DNA from 4 places in the Brevibacillus sp. SAFN-007a genome. Region 2 is predicted to be linked to each of the others. Evidence: riboswitches for the same ligand, from Rfam matches in the RefSeq annotation. Region 2 holds a riboswitch; each other region holds the start of a gene.
What was found. Region 2 has a riboswitch for S-adenosylmethionine ahead of ACTHO6_RS13295 (methionine ABC transporter ATP-binding protein). Riboswitches for the same ligand answer to the same signal wherever they lie in the genome.
Positions count from the first base shown of each region.

Region 1: it holds a riboswitch for S-adenosylmethionine, as region 2 does, so the genes downstream of both, ACTHO6_RS03910 (MetQ/NlpA family ABC transporter substrate-binding protein) here and ACTHO6_RS13295 (methionine ABC transporter ATP-binding protein) in region 2, are expected to answer to the same signal.
Region 3: it holds a riboswitch for S-adenosylmethionine, as region 2 does, so the genes downstream of both, ACTHO6_RS08195 (homoserine dehydrogenase) here and ACTHO6_RS13295 (methionine ABC transporter ATP-binding protein) in region 2, are expected to answer to the same signal.
Region 4: it holds a riboswitch for S-adenosylmethionine, as region 2 does, so the genes downstream of both, metH (methionine synthase) here and ACTHO6_RS13295 (methionine ABC transporter ATP-binding protein) in region 2, are expected to answer to the same signal.

Region 1 covers NZ_JBQCKK010000002.1:96,581-100,490, reverse strand. The annotation lists gene ACTHO6_RS03920 (MATE family efflux transporter) at 1-250, opposite strand, end outside; gene ACTHO6_RS03915 (nucleoside hydrolase) at 397-1,305, opposite strand; SAM riboswitch class I at 1,500-1,602, shown strand; gene ACTHO6_RS03910 (MetQ/NlpA family ABC transporter substrate-binding protein) at 1,727-2,560, shown strand; gene ACTHO6_RS03905 (methionine ABC transporter ATP-binding protein) at 2,602-3,660, shown strand; gene ACTHO6_RS03900 (methionine ABC transporter permease) at 3,639-3,910, shown strand, end outside.
Region 2 covers NZ_JBQCKK010000011.1:49,327-53,236, reverse strand. The annotation lists gene ACTHO6_RS13305 (GerAB/ArcD/ProY family transporter) at 1-58, shown strand, start outside; gene ACTHO6_RS13300 (Ger(x)C family spore germination protein) at 55-1,221, shown strand; SAM riboswitch class I at 1,327-1,445, shown strand; gene ACTHO6_RS13295 (methionine ABC transporter ATP-binding protein) at 1,554-2,567, shown strand; gene ACTHO6_RS13290 (methionine ABC transporter permease) at 2,568-3,233, shown strand; gene ACTHO6_RS13285 (MetQ/NlpA family ABC transporter substrate-binding protein) at 3,292-3,910, shown strand, end outside.
Region 3 covers NZ_JBQCKK010000005.1:51,377-55,286, reverse strand. The annotation lists gene ACTHO6_RS08200 (cyclase family protein) at 1-378, shown strand, start outside; SAM riboswitch class I at 477-583, shown strand; SAM riboswitch class I at 847-954, shown strand; gene ACTHO6_RS08195 (homoserine dehydrogenase) at 1,034-2,296, shown strand; gene ACTHO6_RS08190 (CapA family protein) at 2,329-3,471, opposite strand; gene ACTHO6_RS08185 (VOC family protein) at 3,550-3,910, shown strand, end outside.
Region 4 covers NZ_JBQCKK010000001.1:375,524-379,433, forward strand. The annotation lists gene ACTHO6_RS01880 (hypothetical protein) at 1-384, opposite strand, end outside; gene ACTHO6_RS01885 (hypothetical protein) at 464-622, shown strand; gene ACTHO6_RS01890 (YjcZ family sporulation protein) at 641-748, opposite strand; SAM riboswitch class I at 952-1,052, shown strand; gene metH (methionine synthase) at 1,171-3,910, shown strand, end outside.

The DNA.
Region 1 (3,910 bases), on a different contig from region 2:
TGCGTTGCGCTCCGATCATTTGCGCCACCATCGGCATCACGGCCATGAGAATGCCCGTCAAGCCTGCTTGCACAGGCGTCCACAGACTGGCCCCGATCGCCACCCCGGCCAAATCAGTCGGGCTGGCGTGCCCGGACATGATCGTGTCGGCAAAGGTCATGGAAAAGAGCGCCAACTGCGATATCAGGATAGGCAGCAGCACCACCAGAAACTGCCGCCATTTTTCTTGTAACGAATGGGTCTGATGCATGGTTGTTCGTCCTCATTTACATAAAAATATACACGCGAAAAATAGCGCAAAAACGCTTTGAAAAACACGGAAAAAAGCTTCTCTATGCACTGTAGCACAAAAAGGCAGTCTAGCATAATAAAATGGCAGACAACACGAAAGAAAACTCACTGTTTCAATGTTCTGATAAAACGCGCGAAGAACGCAGCTGCATCTACGTCCAGACAGACGTTCATGTTCGGCTCTTTTTTCAGGCGGTTCTGAAAGTCGCAAACGGTTTGCCCGTCACAAAGCTCGCTTTTCGTCTCGATATCGACGTACAGCTTTTGCGTTTGCACCAGCGAGCGGTCCAGCGCCACCGCTACAGCCAGCGGATCGTGCAAGGCGCAGACACGCGCGCCGTTGCGCTCGAAGCTGCGGTTCAGGTAGTCGGACGTGCATTGCTGCACAAAGCGGCCGATGGGCGTATCGCCCAGCTCCCGGATATGCTCTTCGTTCAACAGGACTCGTCGTGTCACATCCAGCCCGACCAATGTCAATTGCGGAAATCCGGCATGAAAGACAATCTTGGCCGCTTCCGGATCGACATACATGTTGTACTCGGCTACCGGGGTCACATTTCCTTGCGTGGTCACCGCGCCGCCCATAAACACGACTTCCTTCACATGCCTGACCAGTTCGGGGCACTTTTGGACAGCCACAGCCAGATTGGTGAGCGGCCCCGTCATGACAAGCGTGACGCTCCCGGGCTGGGCCAGCACTTGCTCGCAAATAAAATCAGGCGCAAAGCCGTCTGCCGGCTGCGTCTTCGCCTCTGTCTCTTGTAAAGCCCGGCCAAGTCCGTCCTCCCCATGAAGACGATGCTCACGCAAAAGCGGCCGGGAGGCTCCCGGAATGACAGGAATTTTTGCGCCCGCCTGCAAAAAATCGAGGATTTTGCACGTATTTTCTGTCGCTTTTTCAAGGGGGACGTTGCCGCTTACGGTCGTGATCCCCTTTACCTCACATCCACCGCTCTTGACCGCCAACATGATTCCCAGCGCGTCATCCATTCCCGTATCGACATCCACAATCATGTTTTGCTCCACAAAACGTCCTCCTTCGTTTGAAAAGACATTCGCCTGATGCCTCCCCTCCATCATGCCTGACTGGACGCGAATGAAAAAGTTCATTTGGAAAAACAATTGACAGGTGGAGAGTGGCAAGCTATAATCCAACTAACCAACTATGAATTATTGGTTATTTTCCAGCAACTGAATATACGCTCCTTCTCTTATAAAGAGAGGTCGAGGGACTGGCCCAATGACACCTCGGCAACCTATCGCAACCGATATGGTGCCAAATCCAGCGGAAAACATTCCGACAGATAAGAGAGGCATGGATTACTGTGAATGTTGCATGCGCAGGTAACAGCCTCTTCTTCAGCGGAAGAGGCTCTTTCTTTTCCAGGTTACCATTTTCAAAACGATACAAACACCAAAGAAAAGGGGAATTTTCATGAAAAAGACAGGCTTACTGCTCACTTCACTTTTGCTGGCTGCCTCCCTCGTTACGGCTTGCGGAGGCAAGCAAGACGCGGCTTCCGCTAACGGCGGAGCTTCTGCTGAACAGCAAACCAAAATCAAGGTCGGCGTGACGGCCGGTCCCCACGAAGAGATTTTCAACAAAGTAAAGGAAGTCGCCAAAGGGCAGGGAATCGACGTGGAGCTGGTCGTGTTCAACGATTACGTGCAACCTAACCAAGCTCTCGACAAAGGAAATCTTGATCTGAACAGCTTCCAAACCATCCCGTTCCTGGATAAATTCAATCAGGACCACAAGACCAAAATCGTCGAAATCGGCAAAACCGTCACCTTCCCGATGGGCCTCTACTCTACCAAGCATAAAAAAGTGGAAGACATTCCGGAAGGCGGCGTAGTGGGGATCCAAAACGATCCGACGAACCGCGCCCGCGCGCTCTTGCTCTACCAGGCTGCCGGACTAATCAAGCTCAAAGACGGGGTGAAAGACAACGCCACCCCGCTGGATATCGTGGAAAATCCGAAGAAGTTGCAGTTCAAGGAGCTGGAAGCTGCGTTCCTGGCTCGCTCGCTGAACAATGTGGAAGTCGCCTCGATCAATACCAACTTTGCCATGGAAGCAGGCTATTCGCCGAAAAAAGACGCGATCTTCTCGGAAACGTCCGATTCGCCTTACGTCAACATCATCGCAGTCAACGAAGCAGACAAAGACAACCCGACCTATAAAAAGCTCGTAGACATCTACCGCTCGGAAGAAGTAAAAACATTCATCGAAGAACACTTTGAAGGAGCCGTGCTGCCGTCCTGGTAATCACGATGCCGGGAACAACCGACAACAAGGAGACACTGGTGATGATACAGCTGACTGATATTCACAAAACGTACAAGGTAGGAGCCAAGCAGGTCGAAGCCTTGAAGGGCGTATCCCTTCGCGTGGAAAAAGGGCAGATCTACGGCGTGATCGGCTTTAGCGGAGCGGGGAAAAGCACCCTGCTCCGCACGATTAACCTGCTGGAAAAGCCGACAAGCGGCTCAGTGGTCGTCAACGGGCAAAATCTGCTCGAACTGAAGGAAAAAGAGCTGCGCCAGGCGCGCAAAAAGATCGGGATTATCTTCCAGCACTTCAACCTGCTCTCCTCCTACAACGTCTTTGACAACGTAGCGGAAATTTTGCGGATGAACCGTGTACCGAAGGATGTCATCAAACGCAAGGTCGAGGATCTGCTGGGCCTCGTCGGTCTGGCGGACAAGGCAAACGCCTATCCTTCGCAGCTGTCCGGCGGACAAAAGCAACGGGTAGGCATTGCCCGCGCGCTTGCCACCGATCCGGAAATCCTGCTTTGCGACGAAGCCACGTCCGCCCTCGATCCGCAGACGACCGAGTCGATATTGGAGCTTTTGCTCGACATCAATCGCAAGTTCAATCTGACCATCGTGCTGATTACCCACGAGATGCAAGTCATCAAAAAAATATGCGATCAGGTCGCCATCATGGAAAACGGCGTCATCATCGAGCAAGGGAGCGTACTGGATATTTTCAGCAATCCCCAGCAACAGACGACGCGCAATTTCATCAAGACGATCTTCGACGATGAGGTGCCGGGAGACATTTTGGCCAAAATCAAGCCGTCCGGGCCTGTCTCGAAAATCCTTCGTGTAGCCTTTCGCGGGGATGCCGCTCTCGATCCGGTACTGGGCACACTGTCCGCACGTTTTCCGGTCAGCACCAATTTGCTGTACGGCTCCATTACTTCGATTAAAGGAACGGCGCTCGGCATCCTGTTGTTGCACATTTCCGGCGAGGAGCAAGCGATCGAGGAGGGCATTCATTTTCTGCGTCAATCGGTATACAGAGTGGACATCGTAGAACGAGAGGAGGGCACACGCTCATGGAACGCCTTGCTGAAATGATTCCCGTCTTCGGACAGTCCCTGCAAGAAACCGTCATTATGGTAGGCGTCTCGCTGTTCCTTGCGACGCTGATCGGCATTCCGCTGGGCATCCTCCTGGTCGTGACCCAAAGCAACCACCTGTTTCCGAACAAGTTGATTTACCACGCGCTGAACACCATCATCAACATCGTGCGCTCCTTGCCTTTTATCATCCTGATGGTCGCGATCATCCCGTTTACCGAGCTGATCGTCGGTACCTCCATCGGCAT
Region 2 (3,910 bases):
CTACCTGGCCGTTCTCATCAAGCAGCGCACTTCACGAGCGAAGGAGAGAGGCGTTTGATCCTGCATGGCAAAAGGAATAGCGGGGGACGACGGTGCAAACCGTTCTGGTGCCTATGGTGCTCGCTTGTTCTGGTCGTTTCCGGTTGTTCTGACCTGCAAATTTTTGACGAAACCGGCATGGCTACGATTGTCGGCTACGACCTGATGAAAGACGGCAAAATTCGGGCCTCGATCGTCATGCCCTCGATCAACCCGGAGGCGGAGCGGAAAATTCAGCTCATCTCCGCGGTCGGCGAAACGAGCAAAGGCATCAGGGACAAAGCGAACCTGCAATCCGACAAGCGCCTGTTGGGCGGGCAAATTCGCGTGGCGCTCTACAACGAGGACTTTGCCAAAAAAGGTCTTGGCAGCATCATCGACACGCTGTACCGCGATCCCTCGCTGTCCAGCCGGTTGTTCCCGTGCGTGCTGGAAGGCAATGCCTACGACACGTTGACGTATCCGTACCCGGAGGAAGGCAATATCGGAATCTACCTGTACCGGATGATTGAACAAAACGTACACGGGGAAAAAATCCCGTCTGCCACCATGCACGAATTTTTTCGCGCGTACTATGACACCGGGATCGACCCGATCATGCCGTACATCGCCAGAAAAGGGGACGAGCTGCAAATCAAAGGGGTCGCATTGTTTCAGGGGGATCGCTTCGTGGGCTGGATCACGCCCAGGGAAGCGTTTCTCATCAAGCTCGTGCATGGGAAATTCCGCGTCGGCAGCTACGAGACGTCCGTGCCCGTCCATATTTTCGGGGAGACAGACAAGGAGCGCGGTCATGACACGGATACGGTACACCTTGCTTTTGATACGATTTCCAGCAGTGCCCGCGTTCAACTGGAACAAGTATCGCCCCCGGTGTTCGATGTTCGCATCCGTTTGCAGGCGCGAATTCTTGAGCTGTCCAGGCCGTTGAAGCTGGAAGAAGCTTCGCTGATGAAAACGATGGAGAAGGCTTTGGAACAGAAAATCCAGCAGGAGCTGGAACAGGTCGTCCAAAAGCTTCAGGGCCTGAATGTCGATCCGGTCGGCTTTGGCATCATCTATCGCGCGCAGCGCAGAGGGCTGGAGCGCTTTTCTCCCAGCGATTGGCGGAAGATGTTTCGGGAAGCGACGTTCCGTTTTCATGTCAAAGCGACCATCATTCGGAATGGAGTCATGGATTAAAAAAGTTTTTCCTGTGATTGCTATTGACGAGATATTTTCAAAAAGGATATAATCCGGTTTGTATCAGAAAACGATGAAAAACGAATATCCTATGCGTGGAAATCTTTCTTATCAAGAGAGGCGGAGGGACAGGCCCGATGAAGCCCGGCAACCGGTTCATTTTATGAAAATGGACGTCGCGGTGCCAATTCCTACAAGATTGGTTGGATCTTGATAGATGAGAAAGGTGGATGCGAACGTATATATGCGTTGCAGCCCCTTTTTCGTTTATGAAAAAGGGGTTTTTACGTTTTTCACAAGGAATGTACGGAGATTTGCAGGAGGTGGATGCGTTGATTCAATTACAGAATTTGCATAAAAGCTATCAGGTACAGGGCAAGACGATTCCGGCCTTGCTCGGGATTGACCTTTCCATAGAGCAAGGAGAAATTTACGGGATTATCGGCCATTCCGGGGCAGGGAAAAGCACGCTGATCCGTTGCATCAACCTGTTGGAGCGGCCCACGTCGGGACAGGTTATTGTCAATGGGGTGGATTTGACCAAGCTCGACGACGCCAAGCTTCAGGAAAAGCGCCGCGAGATCGGGATGATTTTTCAACACTTCAACCTGCTGTCCTCTTCGACGGTTGCGGAAAATGTCGCGTTTCCGCTCAAGCTGGCAAAGCGTCCCAAAGAAGAGATTCAGAAAAAAGTGGACGACCTGCTCAAGCTGGTAGGCTTGGAAGCCCATCGGGACAAATATCCGTCCCAACTCTCCGGCGGTCAGAAGCAGCGCGTCGGCATTGCGAGGGCATTGGCGAACGACCCGAAAGTGCTTTTGTGCGACGAGGCGACCTCGGCTCTCGATCCGCAGACGACCAACTCGATTTTGGCGCTGCTGTTGGACATTAATCGCAAGCTGGGCTTGACCATCGTGCTGATTACCCACGAAATGCATGTCATCCGTTCCACTTGTGACCGGGTCGGCGTGATCGACGGCGGGAAAATCGTCGAGTCGGGCGAGGTGCTGGATGTGTTCCTCAAGCCGCAGCATCCGACAACGCAGGAATTTGTCGAGCAAGTGGCGGATTCCACCGAGCTGCGCGAAGCGGTGGCGCACGAAAAAGCAGCGGGGAACCGCACGATTGCGCGCGTGACTTTCCTGGGGGAAAAGACGTACCAGCCGATCTTGTTCCAGACAATGCAGGAGACAGGCACGGTATTCAGTATTTTGCAGGGAACGATTTCCCGGATGAAGGATACGCCGTACGGCCAACTGGTCGTCGAACTGGAAGGCGATATCCGGCAAAACGAAAAAACCATCGAGACGTTGCGTCAGCGTGGCTTGGAAGTAGAGGTGATATAGATGGACTGGACTATGGAAAATGTGGATTGGTCGGAGATTGCCGAGGGTACACTAGATACGCTGACGATGCTGGGCTTCTCCACGCTGTTTACGATTTTGATCGGCTTGCCGCTGGGAATCATTTTATTCCTTACTTCGCGAGGACAATTGCTGCAAAACAAGGCGTTTTACTCGGTTGCCTCCTTCATCGTCAACGTGTTGCGTTCCGTACCGTTTATCATTTTGATGATCTTGCTGATTCCTTTTACGAAACTGCTTGTGGGCACGTCGCTCGGTGTACTCGGAGCGATTCCGCCGCTCGTGATCGGAGCCGCCCCGTTTTTTGCCCGGCTGGTGGAAACCTCGCTGCGGGAGGTAGATCGCGGAGTCATTGAGGCTGCTCAGTCGATGGGCGCGTCCAATTGGCAAATCATTTGGAATGTCCTGCTGCCAGAGTCTCGTCCGGGACTGATTGCCGGCATTACGATCACGACGGTTGCGCTCGTGTCCTACACCGCCATGTCCGGGGTAATCGGCGGCGGCGGTCTGGGGGATTTGGCCATCCGCTACGGCTATCAACGCTTCCAGACGGATGTGATGATTGTCACGGTCGTCATTTTGCTCGTGTTGGTACAGATCTTACAAACGCTGGGCGATCGCCTGGTATTGCGCTTTAGCCGCAAGTAAGGTCTTTCCATATAAGCTTGCAAGTGCAAGAATCAAAAAAAGTAGGGGGAAATCATTGATGAAAAAGCTAGTCGTATCTGTACTTTCTACCGTATTGGCATTTTCTTTGGCAGCGTGCGGGGGCAAAACGGAAACAGCTCCAGCTCCGGCTGAAGGCGGCGCACAAGGCGGACAGCAAGAAGTAACGTTGAAAGTAGGCGCTTCCCCAATTCCACACGCAGCAATCTTGAAGCACATTGCACCAAAACTGAAAGAGCAAGGCGTCATCCTGGAAGTACAAGAGTTCACCGACTACGTACAGCCAAACGTACAGCTGAACGAAAAACAACTGGACGCAAACTTCTTCCAGCACAAGCCGTACCTGGAAGACTTCAATAAAGGCCAAAACATGGATCTGCAACCGGTGGTAGCGGTACACATCGAGCCGTTCGGTGCGTACAGCAAAAAAATCAAATCGGTTGACGAGCTGGCGGAAGGCGCAACCATCGCGCTGCCAAACGATCCGACCAACAGCGGACGCGCCCTCGCCCTTCTGGAGAAAAATGGCGTCATCAAGCTCAAAGAAGGCGCAGGCATCAGCGGAACAGTGAAAGACATTGTGGAAAACAAGAAAAACCTGAAGTTCAAAGAGGTAGAAGCAGCGATGCTGCCACGCGTTCTGGAAGAAGTCGATCTGG
Region 3 (3,910 bases), on a different contig from region 2:
GTGCAGGACAAGATCGGGCGGGCGGAGCTGGAAGGCTGCGACATTGCCCCCGGAGAGTTTGTCCTGTTTCAAACGAAAAATTCGTGGGAGGATGCCTTTTCGTTCGAGTTCGTCTATTTGGCCCGAGACGGCGCGGAGTATTTGGCGGAAAAGGGCGTGCGCGGCGTCGGCACAGATGCACTGGGGATTGAGCGCAGCCAGGAAGGACACCCGACCCATAAGACATTGTTTGGCGCAGGCGTCATTGTGATCGAGGGATTGCGGCTTCGCGAAGTGCCTGCCGGAAACTACTTTATGGTCGCGGCCCCGTTGAAGCTGATTGGTACAGATGCGGCTCCGGCAAGGGTGCTGCTGTTTGAAGGCTGGCAGGGAACATAGGCGGACGATTTGCAGACGCCTTTTTACGGCGGGCACAGAAAGAATTTTGTTGACGAATCCGATGGAATTTCTTAGAATAGGCTCAACAACAAACACAGTTCTTATCCAGAGAGGTGGAGGGTCTGGCCCGATGAAGCCCGGCAACCGTTGCATGTGCGACAAGGTGCCAATTCCTGCGGGGCGTTTTCGCCTCGAAAGATAAGAAGCGGGTCCATCGTAGCAGTCAAGGCGAACCTTCTTCTTAGCGAAGAAGGTTTTTTTGATGTTCGACTATGCGGCAGGTCTGCAAATGCCCAAGCGGAAACGTAAACGGAGGAGGAAGCGTCCAGTCCGGGCGGCAATCATTTCGGAGCGTTCCTGTACAGGGATGGACAAAAAGCGGGGAAGCAGCCTGCTGGACGTTTTGCTTGGCAACAGGCAATGGCTACGCCGCTTCCTTAGAGAAGAAAGAGCAAAAATTCAACATGTTCTTTATCCAGAGAGGTGGAGGGACTGGCCCGATGAAGCCCGGCAACCGTTGCATGCTGCAACAAGGTGCCAATTCCTGCAGGGCGGAAGCGTCCTGGGAGATAAGGAGAGGGATTCGTCGATGCAAGCCTTCTTCTTAGCGGGAAGGTTTTTTCTTTTTACGAAAATGGGCGATGAGGTGGTAGACATGAGCGCAGGCGTAGTCAAGGTAGGGTTGCTAGGTTTGGGAACAGTAGGGGGCGGCGTCATCAAAACGATTCGGTCGCAGCAGGAAAAGCTGGCCGCTCGATTGGGCAAACGAATCGAGATTGTCAAAGCGTTGGTCCGCGATTCGGAAAAAGAACGGGCCGTTCAGGTAGATCCCGCGCTGTTGACTACAGATTTTGAGGAGGTGCTGAAAAGTGACGTGGACATTGTTGTCGAGGTCATGGGGGGCGTCGAGCCGACGTACGACTACGTGCGCGCCCTGATCGAAAAAGGCTGCCATGTGGTGACCGCGAACAAGGAGTTGCTTGCCAAACGCGGCACAGAGCTGGTCGATTTGGCCAACCGGCATCAGGTTCATTTGGCCTACGAGGCGAGTGTGGCGGGCGGCATTCCGATTTTGAGCGTGCTGCGGCAGTTTCTGCGCACGAACGATATACACGGAGTGCGCGGCATTCTCAACGGCACGACGAACTTCATCCTGACGAAAATGGAAGCGGAGCAGCTGCCCTATCAGGAAGTGCTGAAGCAGGCCCAGGAGCTGGGGTATGCGGAAGCCGACCCGCGTTCTGACGTGGAAGGATACGACGCGATGTACAAACTGTACATTCTTGCGCAGCTTGTGTACGGCGAATCGCTGCCGCTTACCCATGTCGTGCGCAAAGGAATCTCGGATTTGTCTCCCGGCCACATCCGCATCGCAAGCGAGCTGGGCTACCGGATCAAGCTGATTGCCCAGGCGCAGAAAACGGAGCAGGGAATCCGGCTTTCCGTTCAGCCGACCATGCTGCCTGTCGCCCATCCGCTGGCGCAAATCCAGGATGCCTTCAACGCTGTACAGCTTTCCGGAAACATCGTTGGCGATCTGCTGTTTACGGGCAGAGGCGCAGGGGAACTGCCAACCGCAAGCGCCGTTGTGGAAGACTTGGCGTATTTGTTGACGCAGCCATTTACTCCGCATCCGGCCTGGAAGGAACAAACGGCGGTAGCGCAGCCGAATCAGGCGCAGGACGAACGCGTGCTGTGTTATCTCGAAGGCTCGTGTCCCGCCGCGACCCCTGATCGCGTCCTGCATTTCTTGCGCGAGTCGGGCGTGAATGTGACGAAGCTGAAAGTGCAATTCGACCTGGGCGGTGTGCTGCGGGCAGGACTGATCGTAACGGGGATTTGCGAAGAGCACGAGGAAATGCTGACACGCGATTTCGGTCTGGCTGTGCGCTGCTTCCCGCTGCTTGAATCAGCGTAAAAGGAAAACCGGCAATCGGTCGCGCCCGCTTTTCATGAGCGGGCCTGCACGCGACCGTCTGGGTCAATCTGGACATTTTCCGAGAGCGATTCGATTCGCTTGCGCAAGGCGGCTCCCTCTGTGACGTCCATTGGTACGGCTTGTCCCAGTTCGGCGTGGAAGGGAAGCATCGTCAGGTCGCAGACGGCGTCTTTCGTACAGCTTGCTTGCAGCACCATCGTTTCCCATGTTTTCGGCTCGGTCGAGCGCGTGAAAATGAAGTTGCCCAGACTGTAGGCGATCCATTTGCCACGATACTGCTCAAAGCCTTGCAGCACGTGCGGATGACCGCCGACGATCAGGTCCGCGCCTGCGTCGATGTACGCTTTGGCGAGTTCTTTTTGGTGCGCGACGGGAAAATCTTCGCGCTCTTTGCCCCAGTGGGCGATCACCACGACGAGATCAGCCTGTGCTTTTGCCTGCTGGATGGCTGTTACCGCCAGAGCGGGATCGTAGGTTCCCGCCAGTCCCGGCGCGTTTTTTTGCGCAAACCAGCCCACTTCCGGTATGACCCGGCTGAAGCCGAGCAGGGCGAGCTTGATACCGTTTTTCTCCACAAACACTGGCGCGTAGGCGCGAGCGGCATCGACCCCGCCCCCGACATAGGCGATCCGGTGTTCCTCCAGCGCGGCGAACGTATCGAGCAAGCCGTCTACGCCCTGGTCCATCGAGTGGTTGTTCGCCAGATTGACCGCGTCGATTCCGGCGGCCTGCATGGCAGGCGCAGCCAAAGGGGAGGACTTGTAGACGTACGCTTTGTTGTCGGCGGGAGTTCCTCTGGTCGTAAGCGGCGTCTCCAGGTTGGCGATGGTGTAGTCATCCTGCAAAAACAGCTCGCGCACATGCGTGAACGGGTAGGCGTAGCCTTTTTCTCCTACTACTTTTTCCACATTTCCGGACATCATCACGTCCCCGACAAAGCTGAGCCGGACAGTCGGCTCTGGAGTAGCGACCGGCGCTGGTGCCGGATTGTCTGCGGGAGCCTCATGTTTGCCGAGCGCCGTGAAGCCGAGATAAGCGCCTGCCCCGAGGACGGCGAGCAAGCTGAAAAGCAGCGTGTTTTTCCCTGCCCGAAGCCACTTCGGTTTTGTCTGCCTTCGCCGGGAGCGCCTCCGGCTGAGATTCGTTTCGTTCATGTGTCTCCTTTCTTTGCTAACGAAAAGCTGGTATTTTTTATCCAGGATACAAGGTACTACGAAAAGAGGCGAAAAAAGATGCCATTGTCGTTTGACCATCTGGTTCATTTTGTCCATCGTCCGCCCGCAGAAGCAGCGCGGCTGTTTCGCGAGGCCGGGTTTCACGCTGTACCGGGAGGCAGGCACACCCAGTGGGGGACGTGGAACAGTCTCAGCTATTTTGGCTTGTCGTATGTGGAGTTTTTGGCCGTTGAGGATGCCGTCGTTGCCGAGCAATCCGACAATCCGCTCATCGCGCAGCTGGTCGCGGAGCACGAGCTTGGGGAAGGGCTTGGACAAATCGCCTTGCGCACCAGCGAAATGGATCGGTGGGTGGAGCGATTTCGCGCGCGTGGGCTGAAGCTGACAGGGCCAGTAGACGGCAGCCGCATAAGAGACG
Region 4 (3,910 bases), on a different contig from region 2:
AAGCTCCAGCTGCTCCACCATCGCCAGTTCGGCAGCCGCTTCCTCTTCCAGATCGTAATTCTCGGACGGATCAAACGGAATCAGGCGATTGTCGTTGCCGCTGCGCAGGTAGGGGGATCGCCAGTTGTCCGGGAAGCGGTACGGCTGCTCGCCGAACAACAGTCCCAGGACGTCATCCGAGTCAATCGGCAGGAAGTGGTCGTAGTCGTCTCTGCGGCCCCCTTCCGACAGGTTGATGTGGGACAAAAAGTAGCGCAAATAGTGGTCGCCTGTTGCGGTATGCTTGACGATTGAGTAGGTTTCAAATTCGGAGGTTTCCAGTACTTTCACGGTCTCGATACAGGACAGGAATTCGTCCTTTTCGCGAGCGAACAGAGTGTCCATCATTGATCGTTCCTTTCATGGGTTGGGGTAAGCCTCATGATAGCAAAAGCCTTTCTTTCTGACAATGAAGGCATGTCCGATGAGCAAGTCAACGAGCAGACGCCACCACCTGCTTGCCTGTCACATGGCTGTAGCTTGTCTGTTTGGGCAAAGACGGCGTGAGCGGGCAGGCTTCCTGGCGGCAAGCGACATGAAAAAAGAGGCTATCCCTTCAAGCAGCAGCCTGGGAGGGGGATAGCCTCTTCCTGTCATTTACTTAGCAGTCGTCGTTCGAACACCCAATAATGACCAGCAGGATAAACAGTACGAGCACCAGTGCGAAGCTGTCTCCAAAGATGCCATTTCCGCAGTACGATGTACTCACGTTTGTTCCCCCTCCTTTCCGTTATGCTACAGTCTATACACATACGCACAGATTGGCGTGGGCGGATGCCCGGTAAGAGCAAAAATGGGCGCGAAAGAGCGGGAAGAGCGCGAAGAATAGACAAATTCTCAATTGACGAAGACTTTTCGCGGTGTTAAGATACTTTCAAACCTGAAAGTCAAAAATGGAATAACATGGTACAACTCTTATCAAGAGAGGCAGAGGGACTGGCCTGATGAAGCCTCGGCAACCGGTTAAAATCCGGTGCCAATTCCAGCAAAGCTACGGCTTTGAAAGATGAGAGGATGGTTCAGGCGCAAGTGTATCCGCGGACAAATCCTCTTCTTTCTCAGGAAGAGGATTTTTTGATGCAAAAAAACGGCTGAGAATAAACCGACGCAAGGGAGAAAAGGAGCACGTCAATGAAACCCACTTTTCGCGAACAGCTTTCCCGGAAAATTCTGATTCTGGACGGTGCGATGGGCACCATGCTGCAGCAGGCGAACCTGACCGCCGATGATTTTGGCGGCGAGGCCTACGACGGATGCAACGAGCTGCTGAATTTGACCAGACCCGATGTGATTCGCTCCATCCATGAAAAATATTTGGAAGCGGGCGCGGACATCGTGGAGACCAATACGTTCGGGGCAACCTCGGTCGTGCTGGCCGAGTACGACGTGGCGGACAAAGACCTGGAAGTGAACATCGCCGCCGCCCGTCTGGCGAAGGAAGCCGTCGATGCCTACTCCACAGCGGAATGGCCGCGCTACGTGGCAGGGGCCATGGGACCGACGACGAAAACGCTCGCGCTGACAGGCGGCGTCACGTTCGAGGAGTTGGTCGAGGCTTACTACCGGCAGGCAAAAGGGCTGATTATCGGCGGCGTCGATGTCCTGCTGCTGGAGACGTCGCAGGATACGCTGAACGTCAAGGCAGGCGGGATCGGCATTCGCCAGGCGTTTGAAGAGCTGAAGGTAGAACTGCCGGTGATGCTCTCCGGAACGATCGAGCCGATGGGCACGACTCTGGCCGGACAAAACATCGAAGCGTTCTACGTCTCGCTGGCGCACCTGAAGCCCGTGACAATCGGCCTGAACTGTGCGACAGGGCCGGAATTCATGCGCGACCATTTGCGCACCTTGTCCGGCTTGGCGCAATGCGGGGTGAGCTGCTATCCGAACGCGGGGCTGCCGGACGAGAACGGGCATTACCACGAGACGCCGCAAGGGCTTGCCGCGAAAATGCGCGCGTTTGCCGAGCAGGGGTGGCTGAACGTGGCAGGCGGCTGCTGCGGAACGACTCCGGAGCATATCAGAGCCATGGCGGAGGCGCTCAAAGACTGCAAGCCGCGCCAGGCCGTCCGCGAGGCCGTCAGTGCCGTTTCCGGGATCGAGGTGGTCTACGTTGAGGACGACAACCGTCCACTGCTGGTCGGAGAGCGCACAAACGTCATCGGCTCGAAAAAATTCCGCGACCTGATTGCAGCGGGGCAGTACGAGGAAGCGTCCGACATCGCCCGCGCCCAGGTGAAGCGCGGGGCGCACGTCATCGACACCTGCCTGGCCGACCCGGATCGCGACGAGTATGCGGACATGGAGAAGTTTTTGCCCTTCGTCGTGAAAAAGGTCAAGGCTCCGCTCATGATCGACTCGACGGACGCGAAAGTGATGGAGCTTGGCTTGCGTTATTCCCAGGGAAAAGCGATTCTCAACTCGATCAATCTGGAGGACGGACTGGAGAGATTTGAGGAAGTGGCGCCGCTGATTCGCAAGTTCGGAGCGGCCGTCGTCGTCGGAACGATCGAGGAGGCCGGGATGGCGATTACCCGCGAGAAAAAGCTTGCGGTCGCGAAGCGCTCGTACGACATATTGGTCAACCAGTACGGCATTCCGCCGCAGGATATCATTTTTGACCCGCTTGTCTTTCCCGTAGGGACGGGGGATGAACAATATATCGGCTCCGCGCGGGAGACGGTGGAGGGGATTCGCCTTATTAAAGAAGCGATGCCACAGTGCAAGACGATTCTCGGCATCAGCAACGTTTCCTTCGGTCTGCCCCCGGCGGGACGGGAAGTGCTGAACGCGGTCTTCCTGTACCATACGACACTCGCCGGACTTGATTTTGCCATCGTCAATACGGAGAAGCTGGAGCGCTACGCTTCCATTCCGGAGGAGGAGCGAAAGCTGGCGGAAGCGCTGCTGTTTGAAACCAACGACGAAACACTGGCGGCCTTTACGGAGTTTTACCGCCAGAAGAAAAAGGAAGTGCGCGTGGAAGCTTCCACGCTGACGCTGGAAGAGCGACTGGCCCGCTATGTGGTGGAAGGCTCAAAGGACGGACTGGTCGACGATTTGAAGCTGGCACTGGAAACGTACACGCCGCTGGAAATCATTAACGGTCCGCTAATGGCCGGGATGGAAGAGGTCGGCCGGCTGTTCAACGGCAACCAGCTCATCGTTGCGGAAGTGCTGCAAAGCGCGGAAGTCATGAAAGCCGCCGTTTCGTTTTTGGAGCCGTTCATGGAAAAAAAAGATTCCGCGTCCAAAGGCAAAATTTTGCTGGCGACCGTCAAGGGCGACGTGCACGATATCGGCAAAAATCTGGTGGAGATCATTTTGGCCAACAACGGCTACCACGTTGTGAACCTGGGCATCAAGGTGCCGCCTGAGCAACTGATTGACGCCTGCCGCAAAGAGAAGCCGGATGCGATCGGCCTGTCAGGGCTGCTGGTAAAATCGGCCCAGCAGATGGTCATTACCGCCCAGGACTTGCGTGCCGCGGGCATTGACGTACCGATGATGGTCGGGGGAGCGGCGTTGACCCGCAAGTTCACCTCCAACCGAATCGCGCCCGAATACCGCGGGGTTGTGCTGTACGCCAAAGACGCGATGGACGGCCTCGACCTCGTCAACCGCCTGCAAAACCCGCAGGAGCGGGAGCGGCTGATCGCAGAACAGCAGAATCTGGTCGAAGCGGCTGCGGCCGCACAGCCTGTCGTGCAGGAGAAAAAAGCGCCGCTCCCGGCGCGTTCGGCTATCAGCAGAACGGTTCCGATCCACCTGCCGCCGGATTGCGACCGCCATGTGCTGCGTCAGTACCCGATCAGCCACTTGCAGCCGTACCTGAACTTGCGCATGCTGCTCGGCAAGCATCTCGGCGTGC